DNA from 4 places in the Mesorhizobium sp. M0276 genome. Region 2 is predicted to be linked to each of the others. Evidence: predicted binding sites of a transcription regulator. Region 2 holds the regulator's gene; each other region holds the start of a gene.
What was found. The regulator PhoB, encoded in region 2, activates phosphate uptake and scavenging genes when phosphate is short. The targets are predictions, from matches to a motif close to TGTCATNNANCTGTCAT.
Positions count from the first base shown of each region.

Region 1: the regulator PhoB is predicted to act here: its motif matches at 1,496-1,512, upstream of NKJ01_RS28690 (alkaline phosphatase D family protein).
Region 3: the regulator PhoB is predicted to act here: its motif matches at 2,571-2,587, upstream of ugpB (sn-glycerol-3-phosphate ABC transporter substrate-binding protein UgpB).
Region 4: the regulator PhoB is predicted to act here: its motif matches at 2,081-2,097, upstream of NKJ01_RS34065 (RNA degradosome polyphosphate kinase).

Region 1 is NZ_JAMYSC010000050.1:12,016-15,920, forward strand. Features, by position in the region: gene NKJ01_RS28690 (alkaline phosphatase D family protein) at 1-1,424, opposite strand, end outside; gene NKJ01_RS28695 (MFS transporter) at 1,696-2,979, opposite strand; gene NKJ01_RS28700 (TetR/AcrR family transcriptional regulator) at 3,054-3,671, shown strand; gene NKJ01_RS28705 (hypothetical protein) at 3,715-3,905, shown strand, end outside.
Region 2 is NZ_JAMYSC010000009.1:46,286-50,190, reverse strand. Features, by position in the region: gene pstA (phosphate ABC transporter permease PstA) at 1-275, shown strand, start outside; gene pstB (phosphate ABC transporter ATP-binding protein PstB) at 272-1,075, shown strand; gene phoU (phosphate signaling complex protein PhoU) at 1,101-1,808, shown strand; gene phoB (phosphate regulon transcriptional regulator PhoB) at 1,828-2,517, shown strand; gene eglC (endo-1,3-1,4-beta-glycanase EglC) at 3,052-3,905, shown strand, end outside.
Region 3 is NZ_JAMYSC010000011.1:99,405-103,309, forward strand. Features, by position in the region: gene NKJ01_RS11205 (lipoprotein) at 1-94, opposite strand, end outside; gene argH (argininosuccinate lyase) at 239-1,639, opposite strand; gene tlpA (thiol:disulfide interchange protein TlpA) at 1,675-2,364, shown strand; gene ugpB (sn-glycerol-3-phosphate ABC transporter substrate-binding protein UgpB) at 2,650-3,905, shown strand, end outside.
Region 4 is NZ_JAMYSC010000091.1:12,051-15,955, forward strand. Features, by position in the region: gene NKJ01_RS34050 (TIGR02117 family protein) at 1-476, shown strand, start outside; gene NKJ01_RS34055 (FAD-dependent monooxygenase) at 510-1,751, opposite strand; gene NKJ01_RS34060 (zinc-finger domain-containing protein) at 1,772-2,017, opposite strand; gene NKJ01_RS34065 (RNA degradosome polyphosphate kinase) at 2,261-3,905, shown strand, end outside.

The DNA of each region.
Region 1 (3,905 bases), on a different contig from region 2:
TCGGCAGTCGGCGCCTTGATGAACTTCAGCTCCGGCCCGAATGTCATGTCAAAATCGTTGGGGCCGAACGTGCCGGCGTGGATCGGGCCCGAGACGAATTCCCAGAACGGATTGAAATCCTGGAACTGCGCCTTGTCCGGGTTGTAGTGGTGGGCGGCCGTGTAATGCACGTCGGCGGTCAGCCAGACTGTGTTGCTGATGCCGGCGTTCTTGATGAAGCGCAGCAGGTCGGCGATCTCGAGCTCGCGTCCCTTTGGCAAGCCATTATCGCCATTGCTGACCGCTTCGGCGCCGACCTTCTTGGTGCCGTCATCCCAGACGACGAGGCCGAGCGGCATATCGGCGGCGATGATTTTCCAGGTCGCCTTCGAACTCGCCAGCTCGCGCTTTAGCCATTTCGTCTGCTGTTCGCCGAGAATGCGCGATTGCGGCGTCATCTCATCTTGCATGTCCGGACCGTTGGGGCCGCGATAGGACCGCATGTCGAGGAAGAACACGTCGAGCAGAGGCCCGTAAGCGATCTTGCGATAAACGCGGCCGGGCTCGGAGGGTTCATAGCGGATCGTCGTCATCTCATGGAAGGCGCGCGCCGCGCGGGCCGCCAGCACGTGAATGGATTTCTCCGTATAGCGATTGTCGGCGCTGAGATTCTTCGAATCCGACCAGTTGTTTAGAACTTCGTGGTCGTCCCATTGGTAGAAGGTCGGGCAGATGGCGCTCAACCCGAGCACGTTCCGGTCCATCATGTTGTATTTCCACTGGTCCCGGTATTCGTCCAGCGTTTCGGCGACCTTGCGCTTGCCGTCGATCAGCACGACGTTCTTCCACTTGCCGCCGCCGGGCAGGTCGACCTCGTCCTTCATGGCGCCGTCGGCATAGATGGTGTCGCCCGAGTGCAGGAAGAAATCGGGCGTGTGCCTGCCGATCGTGGCGTAGGTCTTCATGCCGGTCTCGTCGATGCCCCAGCCCTGGCCGGCCGTGTCGCCCGACCAGGCAAAGCGGATGTCTCGCTTCGAGGCCGGCGCCGTCCTGAAGCGACCGGTGATCGGCTCCGAAACGGCGTTGATGTCGGCGAGATCGGCTGATGTCATGCGGTAGAAGATGTCCTGGTCTGAAGCGAGGTCGGTGAGCAGCCGTTTGACGGTGTAATCGCTGGCCGGCGACGTATCGAGCGGTGCCAGGCGCGTCGCATTGGTGAAATTCTCCGTCGACGACACCTCGAACATGACGCGCGACGGGCGGTCGGTGCGCGTCCAAACCATGCCGCTGGTGGCGTCGACATCGCCCGACTGGACGCCATGTGTGAAGGCCGGCCGCTGATTGGCGCGCGAATAGTATGGCAGTGCCAGGCTCGAAACGCCGGCCAGGCCAACGGCGCTGGCGGACGTGACGAAGGCGCGGCGGGTCATCGAAAGCTTGTTCATGGCTGTTTCCTGGATGGCTTGAACGGTGCCACCAGGATCCAGCGTCAATGTTTCAGGCGCATCTCGGGATGATGAAGGTTTGATAACAGTGAACAGGGTGATCTCCCCCCTCGAGGGGGAGATGTCGCCGAAGGCGACAGAGGCGGTCGCCGCGCATAGAGCGCCGACCTCCATCTGCACCAGGAGGCAGAGCCCGGTCGGACCGACCCCCTCTGGCCGCTTCGCGGCCATCTCCCCCTCAAGGGGGGAGATTAGCGCTCCGCCGTCGCGGCTAAGCCGCCTGCGGCTCCGGATCAAGCGCCGGCCGGCTGGTGTTGATCAGCAGCGAGATGCACGCCGCGGCAATCGCCGTCATGCCGGCAATCAGGAAGGCCAGTTCGTAATTGCCTTGCAGCTCGCGCATGGTGCCGCCGAAAGCGGCGGCGGTGGCCGCGCCGATCTGGTGGCCGGCGACGATCCAGCCGAACACGATCGGTCCGCTGCGATCGCCGAACGCCTCGTTGGCGAGCCTCAGCGTCGGCGGCACGGTGGCGATCCAGTCGAGGCCGTAGAGCACGGCGAAGATGATCAGGCTGGTCGCCGAGAAGCCGGAATAGGGCAGATAGATCAGCGACAGGCCACGAATGCCGTAATAGACGCCAAGCAGCTTGCGCGGGTCGTAGCGGTCGGTAAGCCAGCCCGACAGTGTCGTGCCGATCAGGTCGAAAATGCCCATCATCGACAGCAGGCCGGCAGCCTGCACCTCGCCGATGCCCATGTCGCCGCAGAACGCGATCAGATGCGTGCCGACCAGCCCGTTGGTGGTGAAGCCGCAGACGAAGAAGGTGGCGAACAGATACCAGAACACCCTCGTGCCGGCGGCGCGACGCAGCGTCGAGAACGTATGCGCGAGGAAGTTGCCCTGTGACGCGGGCGGAGCCGGCGGCACGTCGTTGGCCTCGGCGCCGTAGCGCACCATGCCGATCGAGGCCGGCCGCTCCGGCACCAGCAGCCAGACCAGCGGTATCAGGGCCGCGGTGGCGATCGCCACCGCAATGACGACCGGCTGCCAGCCACCCGACTGCGCCAGCGCGGCGATCATCGGCAGGAACACCAGCATGCCGGAGGCGCTTGAGGCCGACATCAATCCCATGACAAGGCCGCGATTGGTCTTGAACCATCGATTGACGATGGTGGCGCCGAGCACGCTGGCGACAGCGCCGGAACCAATGCCCGAGAACACGCCCCAGGTGATGAACAGATGCCAGGGCTTGGTCATAAGCAGGCTGAGCGCGGTGGAGCCCGACATCACCATCAGGGAGGCGAGCAGCGTGCGGCGCAGCCCGATGCGCTCCATCAGCGCTGCGGCAAACGGACCGGTGAGACCGTAAAGCAGGATGCCGACACCAGCAGCCAGCGAGATGACGTCTCGCCGCCAGCCAAAGCCGTTCTCCAGCGGCAGCATCATGACGGCGGGTGCGGACCGCAGGCCGGCCGCGACCAGCAGGCAGAGAAAGATGATGCCAACCACGACGAAGGCGTAGCGCTGGCCAAAGGGACGAGATTGAGTTATCATGTTACTGACCGGTACGTTGCAGGGTGGGAACAGGTATACGTACCGATCGGTAACATTGTCAATCGAGTCACACGATGCCAACGGACAAAAATATTGATCTGACCATCAGCGACGATCATGCATCGGCGCCGCCGAAAGCCGCCAAGAAGATTCTCGATGTCGCCTATGATCTGTTCTACCGGCGCGGCATAAGGGCGATCGGCGTCGACGAGATCGTCAAACGCGCCGGCGTCACCAAGCCCAGCCTCTATCGCAGCTTCCCCTCCAAGGATGAACTGGCCGCTTCCTATCTCAGGCAATACGACCGTGAATACTGGGAGCGTTTCGATGAGGCTGTCGCCGCTCATCCCGGCGACCCGCGCGCGCAGATCAAGGCCTTCCTGACCCGCATCGGCAAGCGAACGCAAGTGGCGGACTATCGCGGCTGCGGCATGACCAATGCGGCGGTCGAATATCCCGATCACAGCCATCCGGCCCGCGTGGTCAGCGAGGCCAACAAGCAGGAACTGCGCCGCCGCCTGCGCGCCATGGCGGTTGCGATGGGCGCCCAAGACCCTGACACGCTCGGCGACGGCCTGCTGCTCCTGATCGAGGGCGCCTATATCAGCGGTCAGTTGTTCGGGCTCGGCGGTCCGGCAAAAGCGGTCGCCCGCAACGCCGATCTGCTGATTGAAGCCAGCTTGAAGAAATAGCATTTGGCGCTACGCTGCGATGGCCTGCAACGGAGTGTCCGCGATGCGCAGCCTGCTGATTCTGCTCACTCTCGCGGGCTTCTGCCAGGCCGCACACGCCGACGGCATTGCAAGCGCCTACACCGATCTCGACTCGAAGAAGGACTGCGTGACTTACGCGCAGGCCGAGGAAGGCGACGGCGACTGGGCCGACCTCGCCTGTTCGGGCTACCGCGGCTATCCTGTGCTGATTGC
Region 2 (3,905 bases):
CGCTATCGGGCATTGTCACCGGCATATTGCTGTCGATCGCCCGTATCTCCGGCGAGACGGCACCACTGCTCTTCACGGCGCTCAACAACCAGTTCTGGTCGAGCAATCTCAACGCGCCGATGGCCAGCCTGCCTGTCACCATCTTCCAGTTCGCTCTCAGCCCCTACGAGGAATGGCAGCAACTGGCCTGGACCGGCGCACTCATCATCACATTGACGGTTCTTGCGCTCAGCATCGTTGCGCGCAGCCTGACCGGACGCAGAGAGGACAAATGAGCCAGATGTTGTCTCCAGACATGACGATCGCCGCCGAGGCCACCGCCAAGGCCAAGATCGAGGTCAAGAACCTCAACTTCTACTACGGCCAGTCGAAGGCGCTGAAGGACATTACGCTGTCCTTGCCGGAGCGCAGCGTCACCGCCTTCATCGGGCCTTCGGGCTGCGGGAAGTCGACGCTGCTGCGCGTCTTCAACCGCATCTACGAGCTCTATCCCAAGCAGACGGCCGAAGGTCAGGTGCTGCTCGACGGCCAGAACGTTCTCGACCGCTCGCAGGACCTCAACCTGCTGCGCACCAAGATCGGCATGGTGTTCCAGAAGCCGACGCCATTTCCGATGTCGATCTATGAAAACATCGCGTTCGGCATCAGGCTCTACGAGAAGCTGAGCAAGTCGGAGATGGACGGCCGCGTCGAGCAGGCGCTGAAGCGCGCGGCACTCTGGACCGAGGTCAAGGACAAGCTCGACGCCAGCGGCCTCAGCCTCTCCGGCGGCCAGCAGCAGCGGCTCTGCATCGCCCGCACCGTGGCGGTGAAGCCGGAAGTCATCCTGCTCGACGAGCCCGCCTCGGCGCTCGACCCGCTGTCGACCGCCAAGATCGAGGAACTGATCGACGAGTTGCAAGCCGACTACACGATCGTCATCGTCACCCACAACATGCAGCAGGCGGCGCGCGTATCGAAGCAGACGGCCTTCATGTATCTGGGCGAGCTGGTCGAGTTCGACCGCACCGAGAAGATCTTCACGTCGCCCCGCGAGAAGCGCACGCAGGACTACATCACCGGCCGCTTCGGCTGAGCTCAGGCATACGAGGAACAGGATCATGAGCGAACACACAGTCGCTTCTTTCGACGAGGATCTCGGTCAGATCAGCAAGCTCATCAGCGACATGGGCGATCTCGCCAGCTCGATGGTCGGCGGTGCGACCAAGGCGCTCTTGAATTCCGACAACGCCTTGGCACAGCGCGTCGTCTCCGATGATGCGATCATGGACGCGCGCCAGCGCGAGCTCGACGACCGCGCAATCACGCTGATCGCCAAGCGGCAGCCGATGGCCGATGATCTGCGCCATGTCGTCGGTTCTATCCGCATGGCCGGCGATCTCGAACGCATCGGCGACCTTGCCAAGAACATCGCCAAGCGTGTCGGCACTGTCGGCCTCAGCGTCACGCCGCGCGACCTTTCGCACTCGATCGATGGAATGGCACAACTGGTGCTGATCCAGGTGCAGGGCGTCATCGAGGAATATGCGGCGCGTGACGCCGCCGCGCTGGCGAAACTGCGTGCCGACGACGAACGCATCGACGTCAAATACACCTCCGTGTTCCGCGAGCTTCTCACCTATATGATGGAAGACCCGCGCAACATCACCGCGTGCACGCATCTTTTGTTCTGCGCCAAGAACCTCGAGCGCATCGGCGACCATGTCACCAACATCGCGGAAAATGCCTATTATGTTTTGACCGGCACGCAGCTGCCGGCCAATCGTCCGAAACAGGACGAGACGACAATGTCCGCGCCCGCGGCATGACGACAGGGGTAACCAGCCGATGATCGCGCCACGCATCATGGTGGTGGAGGACGAGGAGCCGCTAGGCGTGCTGCTCCGTTACAATCTGGAGTCCGAGGGCTATCAGGTCGAGGTCGTGACGCGCGGCGACGAGGCCGAGATCCGGCTGCAGGAGAACGTGCCTGACCTTCTGGTGCTCGACTGGATGGTACCGGCGGTCTCCGGCATCGAACTCTGCCGGCGCCTGCGAATGCGTCCCGAGACCGAGCGGCTGCCGATCATCATGCTGACCGCGCGCGGCGAGGAGAGCGATCGCGTGCGGGGCCTCTCGACCGGCGCCGACGATTATCTGGTAAAGCCGTTTTCGACACCGGAGTTCATGGCCAGGGTCAAGGCGCTGCTGCGCCGTGCCAAGCCGGAACTGCTGTCCAGCGTGCTGAAGGTCGGCGACATCGTGCTCGATCGAGAATCGCACCGGGTCTATCGCAAGAAGAGCGAGATCCGGCTCGGGCCGACCGAATTCCGCCTGCTCGAATTCATGATGCGCCATCCCGGCCGCGTGTTCTCGCGCAGCCAGCTGCTCGACAACGTCTGGGGCGAAACGATCTACATCGACGAACGCACGGTAGACGTGCATGTCGGGCGGCTGCGCAAAGCCGTCAACAACGGCCGCATGCCCGACGTCATCCGCACCATTCGGGGCGCAGGCTACGCGATCAGGGAAGACTAGCCGATAGATCGGAACCAAGGTTCAAATTCAATCAGCAGGTCGTCGCCAATGGCCACGCGATGGCAGACATTCAAGCAGGCGGCATCGAAGTCTAAACTGCCCTTCGCGGTCGCGGGCTCGCGCGTACCTTGACTGGCTGGCGATTGCCTTCCGATCTCCCAATTCGCTTTTCTGCCAGGCTGGCCGCAGGAAGCACGGCCCGTGACACTTTAGTTGGTCACATTGCTATCTTGCCCGCAGACCTCCGATCAAAGTCGCGCGCCTCAAGAAACAATTTGAACTAATATGGCTATGTGCCCGCTAGAGGATGTGGTTTCGCATAAATTCGCAATTTTATTAAAAATTGCATCCGACTAAGAGCGAGTTTCCCTCTTCTTTATTGATTGTATGTGCTCCGAATAGTCAATACGATCTTGGATCTGATGATGATTCCGCGGGAACGATCTCGTTCGTTGCAACGTTGCTTTGAAAGCGGTCGCCGGACGCTGCGCCGAATGATTTGACCAGGTCGGACACTAAGAGGAAGGATTTCTGATGAGCACGGTCTTAAACGCCAAAGGTATTCCTCTTCCCTACACCGGCGCGTCCAGTCATTGGTTCTCGGCAACCGGAGCCGGGGCCGAACTGCATGGCACTTCAGGCAACGACTCCTTCTGGGGAGACACCGGCGTCTATGTCACGATGTACGGTGGCGCCGGCGATGACTACTATCACCTCTATTCCACCAACAATAAGGCGGTCGAAGATCCCGGGGCCGGGATCGATACGATCGACACCTGGATGAGCTACAAGCTCCCCGACAATTTCGAGAACCTGGTCGTTACCGGCGCCAATCGATATGCGTTCGGAAATGCGTTGGACAACATCATCAAGGGCGGGTCGGGTCATCAGACGCTGGATGGCGGCAAGGGAAATGATGTCCTGATCGGCGGTGACGGCGCCGACACTTTCGCCATCTCCAAAGGAAATGGGAGCGATCTTATCTTCGATTTCGGTGCGACCGATGTGGTGCGCCTTAACGGCTATGACTTCACTTCGTTCGACGCCGTCCGTTCGCAGATGGTTCAGGTGGAATCGAACGTGATGCTGAACCTCGGATCTGACGAGATCCTGGTGTTCAAGAATACGACCATCGACAAGTTGCAGCCCACCCAGTTCGAACTGCCGATAGACAAGTCCGGAATGACGCTGTCCTTCTCCGACGAATTCAACACGCTGAGCCTTCGGGACGGGCAGGACGGCACGTGGAATTCCAATTTCTCGTGGGGCGCGCCGAACGGCAGCACATTGAGCAGCAATGGCGAGTTGCAATGGTATATCGACGCCAATTACGGGCCGACGAGTTCCGTCCACCCGTTCAGCGTTGAAAACGGCGTCCTCACCATCAC
Region 3 (3,905 bases), on a different contig from region 2:
AGGGCGTGTCGAGACCGCCCCTCCTGCCGCAGGCCGAAACGGCCGCGATCGCCGCCAGAAGCGTCAGCGTCACCAAAATCCTGCTTCCGGTCATCGATCCATCCGTCCGAAACGTTTGCCAGCCGCCGCTTTTAGCCGAGTTCTCGGCGTATTGCACCCCGGGATATTGCTGGTTGCAATATCAGGGATATTGCTGGTCGCAATAGCCCGGCGATATTGCTGGTCGCAGTAGCCGGCATCACGCTTTCGCCAGTCGTTTTTTCCAGGTGCGGATCTGTTTCCTCACCTCCGACGGCGCGGTGCCGCCGAAACTGGTGCGGCTCTTGACCGAGTTCTGCACCGCCAGCACCGAAAATATGTCCGCAGTGATGCCGGGATTGATCGACTGCAAATCCTCCAGCGAGAGCTTCTCCAGCCCGATCTTCTTCTCTTCGGCCAGCGCCACTGCCCGGCCGGTGACATGATGTGCCTCGCGGAACGGCAGGCCGAGCGTGCGCACCAGCCAGTCGGCAAGGTCGGTGGCGGTCGCATGGCCGGCGCCGGCGGCTTTCTTCATCGCGGCCGCGTTGACCGTCATGTCCGAAACCATGCCGGCCATCGCGGCCAGCATCAGGTCCAGCGTCTCGGCGGCATCGAACACCGATTCCTTGTCTTCCTGCATGTCCTTGCCATAGGTCAAAGGCATGCCCTTCATTACCGTCAGCAGGCCGACGAGATGGCCGGTGACGCGGCCGGTCTTGCCACGCACCAGTTCGGCGGCATCGGGGTTCTTCTTTTGCGGCATGATCGAGGAGCCGGTGGAGAACGAGTCCGACAGCCTGACGAAGCCGAACTGCGGCGTCGACCAGATGATGATCTCCTCGGCCAGCCGCGACAAATGCGTGGCGCAGATCGCGGCCATGCCGAGGAACTCCAGCGCGAAATCGCGGTCCGAGACACTGTCCAACGAATTGCGCATCGGCTCGCGGAAGCCGAGCGCCTTGGCGGTCCGGTGGCGGTCGATCGGGAAGCTGGTGCCGGCAAGGGCTGCAGCACCGAGCGGGCTTTCGTCCATCCGCTCGATCGCATCGCGTACACGCGACAGGTCACGCGAAAACATTTCGACATAGGCCATGCAGTGATGGCCGAAGGTCACGGGCTGCGCCGCCTGCATATGGGTGAAGCCCGGCATCACCGTCGCCGCATGCTCCTCGGCCCGCTCCAGTAGCGCCTTGATCAGCCCTATCAACGCCTCGGCGACGCGAAAGCACTCGTCCTTGACCCACAACCTCAAATCCACCGCCACCTGGTCATTGCGCGAGCGGGCGGTGTGCAGCCGGCCGGCCGCCGGGCCGATCAGATCGGCAAGGCGGGCCTCTATGTTCATGTGGATGTCTTCGAGCCGGGTCGAGAACTCGAAGCTGCCGGCTTCGATCTCTTTCAGGATCGTGTTCAGCCCGTGAGCGATTTTTTCTTGATCGGCCGCCGAAATAATGCCCGTCTGCGCCAGCATCTCGCTATGGGCGATCGAGCCTTTGATATCCTGCGCATAGAGTTTGCGGTCGAAGGAGATCGACGCGTTGATCGCTTCCATGATCGCGGCCGGACCCGAGGCAAAACGTCCGCCCCACATCTGGTTGCTGGTCTTCTTGTCGCTCATGGCTATAACCCGTGCTTCGGAGCAGTTTTGAGAAAATGGCAGACGGTAATAAATTCTTCCCGGCCCCGCGCCTGATCCTCGCCGCCCTGGTAGCGGGCGCGCTGGCCGGCGCGGTCGCGGTATATGTCAGCGAGAGCCGGTCTGGCAACAATGCACCGGCACAAGCCGCCGTCGGCGACAACAAGGACGATGTCGCCTGCGCCGCCAAGAGCGACCGCGCCAAGAAGGTTGCGGCCTCGGCCACCGGTGAGGTTGCCGCACTTTTGCCGGCCGATCCGCCGCAATCCTTGAAAAGCCTTGCCTTCAATGGTCCGGACGGCAAGGCGATGACGCTTGCCGACCATGCCGGCAAGACGGTGCTGCTCAATTTGTGGGCGACATGGTGCGCGCCGTGCCGCGCCGAAATGCCGGCGCTCGATGTGCTGCAGAAGGAAATGGGCAGCGACGTCTTTGAGGTGGTCGCCGTCAATGTGGATGCCGGTGACGATGTGAAGCCGAAGAAGTTCCTTAGCGATACCGGCGTGGCGACGCTGGGCTACTACCGGGATTCGACGATGGCGCTGTTCAACGACCTCAAGACGCGCGGCCTGGCGCTCGGCCTTCCCGTCACCATGCTGATCGATGGCGAGGGCTGCCTGCTCGCTCATATGAACGGCCCGGCCGAATGGTCGGGGCCGGATGCCAGGAGACTGGTCGAGACGGCGCTCAAACCCGAAAGCCTTTAGAGCAGCTCACCGTTTCACGGCTGCGGCAACTGCAATCAGCATTGTCATGCCCGAAAGCCAGCTTGGCAGGGCCCGGTCCTGGAGACGGTTCCTGCCCTGTTCGTTATCGCGCTAAGTCGGCTAACCCCGTTGCTTTGCCGTAGTCTGCTACGCGGAGGCGAGCATTGCTTCAGGCAGAGATGAAGTTCATCGATCTGCAACAAAGCCGTTGTCTGATTGTCATGAGCGACACATATTGCCTGTGCGGGAGTGCCCCTTTCGCCAATGACAAACGGGAGATGAAACATGAAGTCCTTCGGCTTCGCGGCCGGTGTTGCCGCCACCTTTACGCTGCTTTCCTCAACCTCCGCTTTTGCTGTCACGCAGATCAGTTGGTGGCACGCCATGACTGGCGCCAATGCCGAAGTTGTCGACAAGATCTCCAAAGATTTCAATGCCAGCCAGAGCGACTATGAGCTCGTTCCGGTGTTCAAGGGCACGTATCCCGAGACGCTGAATGCCGGCATCGCCGCCTACCGCGCCGGCCAGGCGCCCGACATTATTCAGGTGTTCGACGTCGGCACCGGCGTGATGATGGCAGCCGAAGGAGCAATCAAGCCGGCAGCCGATGTGTTGACCAGCGCTGGAATGACCTTCGACAAGAGCCAGTACCTGCCAGGCATAGTCGGCTATTATTCGAAGCCGGACGGCACCATGCTCTCCTTCCCCTACAACTCCTCTTCGCCGATCCTTTATTACAACAAGGATATCTTCCAGAAGGCTGGTCTCGACGTCGACAGCCCGCCCAAGACCTGGAATGAGGTGTGGGAGGATGCCAAGAAGATCAAGGCGAGCGGCGCGGCCGCCTGCGGCTACACCTCGACCTGGCTGACCTGGATCCATCTGGAGAATTTCGCGGCCTGGAATGACGTGTCATGGGCCACCCAGCAGAACGGTCTGGCCGGCGGCGATGTCGAGCTCAAGATCAATGCGCCGATTTTCGTCAACCATTTCCAGGCGCTCGCAGACCTCGCCAAGGACGGCACCTTCAAATATGGCGGCCGCACTTCCGAAGCCAAGCAGATCTTCCTTGCCGGCGAATGCGGGATCATGACTGAATCCTCCGGCGGGCTCGGCGATATCGTCAAGTCCGGCATGAATTACGGCATCGGCCAATTGCCCTATGACAGCGACGCCAAGGGCGCGCCGCAGAACACGACGCCGGGTGGCGCCAGCCTGTGGGTTTTCGCGGACAAATCCGACGAGGAATACAAGGGAGTGGCTGCTTTCTTCGCCTATTTGTCGAAGACCGACGTGCAGGAGTACCTGCACCAGAAGTCGGGCTATTTGCCGGTAACGCTGGCGGCCTATGAAGCGACCAAGAAATCCGGTTTCTATGACAAGAACGTCGGTCGCGAGACCCCGATCCTGCAGATGACGGGTAAGGCGCCGACCGACAATTCGAAGGGCGTACGTCTGCCGAATCTGCCGCAGGTGCGCGATATCCAGAACGAGGAGTTCGAGAAGATGCTCGCCGGCCAGCAAACCGCGCAGCAGGCGCT
Region 4 (3,905 bases), on a different contig from region 2:
AGCGCTTCCACTTCCTGGTCGACGCCGGCATACCCGCCGATAGCCCGGAGGTGCGCTATATCGTCTTCGGCTGGGGTGGCCGCGCCTTCTATCTGGAGACGCCGACATGGTCTGAGTTGAAGGCGGTGCCGGTGATGAAGGCACTGACCGTCGATGCGTCGGTCATGCATGTCGAGGTCGCCGGCGACATCGTCAAGGGTCCCGACGTTGCCGGCTTCGACATCGGCGAGGAGCGCTTCGCGGCGCTGCTCGATTTCATCGATGCGAGTTTTCAGCGGGGTCCGAAGGGTCCGATCCTTGTCCCGGATGCAGCCTATTCCAGGTTCGACGGCTTCTACGAAGCCAATGGCCATTTCAATGCATTGGTCGGCTGCAACACCTGGATGGCGGCTGCCTTGCGCGCCGCCGGCCTGCGCACCGGCTGGTGGAACCCGCTGCCCGTATCGCTTGGCCTGTCGATGCGGCTGTATAACTAACCGTGCCTCAAAGGCCGCCATTCAGGCCCAAGTTCAGCGTCGAATGATCTTCTGAGCCCGCCAGCCATAGAGCCAGTCCAGATCAGCGGCGAGCTTTTCCGGAGAGCGCATCATCAGGAACAGATTGCGCGCGATCGCCACTGGGCCCGCGGCATGCCAGGCAAGGCGGTTGATGGCGCCGCGGCGTGCGACCTGCGCGACACGCGACCGCCGTGACTGCTCCCAGACGGCAAGCGCGGCCAGAGGATCGGCAGGGAAGTCGGCAATGATATCGGCAAGTGTCGCCGCATCCTCGATCGCCATGGCCGCGCCTTGCGCTGCGAACGGCGTCATCGCATGTGCGGCGTCGCCGATCAGCGCGATGCCGTCCGGCATTGTCCAGGGTCGCTTCTGGTCGACCGTATGAAGCGGCCAGGTCAGCCACGGGCCAGCCCCTTCCACCAGTCTTGCAAGGCCAGGCGCGGTGCCGCGCACTGCGCCGGCGAGGATGCCGGGATCGGCATGGCCGGACCAGCCTTCGGCAATGCGTTCGCCCTTGGTGAAGGCGACGAGATTGAAGGCGTCACCCCCGCTGACGGGATAGGCGACCATATGGAAGCCCCGGTGCAGGAAGGTGGTGACGCAGTCCGGGGCGCCGATCGCCGCGAACGCATGCCCTGCGGCACTCTGCGCGGCAATGGTCGTGCGCCAGGCCAGTTCGCCGGAAAAGCGGCTTCTTGGCGAGGCAGCCCCCTTGGCCGCGTCGACAAGCCCGCGCACCGAGGACCAGACGCCATCGGCGCCGACCAGCAGGAACCCCTCGGCCGCGATGGATTTGCCGCCGATCTCGACCGTCGCGGTGATGCCATGGGTTCCGGTGGCAATGCCGTGGAGGCGGGCGCCAGTGACGATCTTGATATCGTCGATCTCGCCGGCACGCGCCATCAGTGCACTCTGCAGGTCGGCCCTGTGGGCGACGAGATAGGGCACCTGCCAGCGCGTCTCGGCGACTTGCCCCAACGGCACGCGTGCCAGTTCGCGCAGCGTCGCTGCGTCCTTCAAGACCACGGCTTCCGGCCGCACCGCTGCCGGCAGCAGCCGGTCGAGCACTCCAAGCTGGCCCAGGATGCGCGTCGCGTTGGGAGAAAGCTGGAGGCCGGCGCCTACTGCTTCCAGGCGTTGAGCCTGTTCGAACACCTGCACGGAATAGCCGTGCTTGGCGAAAGCAAGCGCTGCGGTCAGCCCGGCGACGCCCGCCCCGGCGATGAGAATTTGCCGGGAACGCAAGTCGTTCATCGAGCTTGTCGCGAAAAGAATCAGGCAGCCTGGTCGATATAGATGCAGCCGGCCGGCAGCGTTTCCGTCGCCTTCAGCTTGGGCGAATAGCGGTACAGCGTCGAGCAATAGGGGCAGACTTTTTCATTGTCGTCGCCCATGTCGAGAAACACATGCGGGTGATCGAAAGGCGGGTTGGCGCCCGTGCACATGAATTCCTTGACGCCGATGTCGATAGCCGGATAGCCCGCATCGTTCTGGAAATGGGGAATGGAACCGCCTGCCATCGTCGTCTCCTTAACGCAGTCTCTTCTGCATCTGGATCATAACAGGCGTCTTTGCAAGTTCGATGAAATGAAACTGTCGCAAAAGCCTGTCAGAGGATAAGTTAAGCCGGTTAACGCATGACCCGGAAAACCGACTTCGGTTTTCGGAAGGGATCATGCGTTGCCTTGGAGTGGTAGAGCGTCCTTTGCGCGTCCTCGAGGACGCGCGGCGCCCTAGCCGGCAGACTGTGTGGAAAGCGGAATATGAACGAACTGAAGCCGGTGCAGAGCGAATTCATCAACGTCGAGGCGGCAAGCCCGGAAGGCGGCAATCCGGATCGTTTCGTCAATCGCGAATTTTCCTGGCTGCAGTTCAACCGGCGCGTTCTCGAAGAATCGCTGAACCTCAATCATCCGCTGCTGGAACGTGTCCGCTTCCTGTCGATCTCGGCCGCCAATCTCGACGAGTTCTTCATGGTGCGCGTCGCCGGCCTCGCCGGCCAGGTGCGCGAAGGCATCGTGCTGAAAAGTCCTGACGGGCGCACCCCCGAACAGCAGCTGGAACAGCTGCTGCGCGAGGTCGAGCGGCTGCAGGAAGACCAGCAGAAGAGCCTGTCTGCGCTCACGGTGCTGCTCAACAAGGAGGGCATCGAGACCATTACCCGCGACGCGCTCACCAAGGACGAGAAAATCTGGCTGGAAGACCATTTCCAGGAGCAGGTGTTTCCGGTGCTGACACCGCTGTCGATCGACCCGGCGCACCCGTTCCCGTTCATCCCCAATCTCGGCTTCTCGATGGCGCTGCAACTGCGTCATCGCAAGAACGGCGAAGAGATGAGCGCGCTGCTGCGCCTGCCGGTGGCGCTCAAGCGCTTCATCCGTCTGCCGGACCGCAAACGCCATGTCCGCTTCATCCCGCTGGAAGAAGCGGTCGGCCTGTATATCGGCAAGCTCTTCCCTGGCTATGAGGTCAAGGGCTCGGGCACGTTCCGCATCATCCGCGACAGCGATATCGAGGTCGAGGAGGAGTCCGAGGATCTAGTGCGCCTGTTCGAGACGGCGCTGAAGCGGCGCCGCCGCGGTTCGGTGATCCGGATCGAGTTCGACATACTGATGCCGGCGGAACTGCGCGATTTCGTCGCTGGCGAGCTTGGCGTCTCGTCGAGCCGCATCAGCGTGCTCACCGGTCCGCTGGCGCTCAGCCAGATTTCCGAAATCGTCGCCGTTCCCCGCGACGATCTCAAATTCACCCCCTACAATCCGCGCTTTCCCGAACGCATTCGCGAGCACGGCGGCGACTGTTTCGCCGCCATCCGCGAGAAGGACATCGTCGTCCACCATCCGTATGAATCCTTCGATGTGGTGGTGCAGTTCCTGCGTCAGGCGATGGCAGACCCGGAAGTGGTGGCGATCAAGCAGACGCTTTACCGCACCTCCAATGACAGCCCGATCGTGCGCGCGCTGGTCGACGCGGCCGAGGCCGGCAAATCGGTTACGGCTCTGGTCGAACTCAAGGCGCGCTTCGACGAGGAGGCCAACATCCGCTGGGCGCGCGACCTGGAGCGTGCCGGCGTGCAGGTCGTGTTCGGGTTTCTCGAACTGAAGACACATGCGAAGATGTCGCTGGTGGTGCGGCGCGAGGACGGCAAATTGCGCAACTATGTGCACCTCGGCACCGGCAACTACCATCCGGTCACGGCGCGCATCTACACCGACCTGTCCTTCTTCACCACCGATCCGACGATTGCACGCGACGTCGCCCAGCTCTTCAATTTCATCACCGGCTATGCCGAGCCGACGGACGAAATGCGTCTGGCGATCTCGCCGTTCACGCTGAGAAGCCGCATCTTGAAGCATATTGCCGACGAGATTGCCTATGCTGTGGAAGGCAAGCCGGCGCGCATCTGGA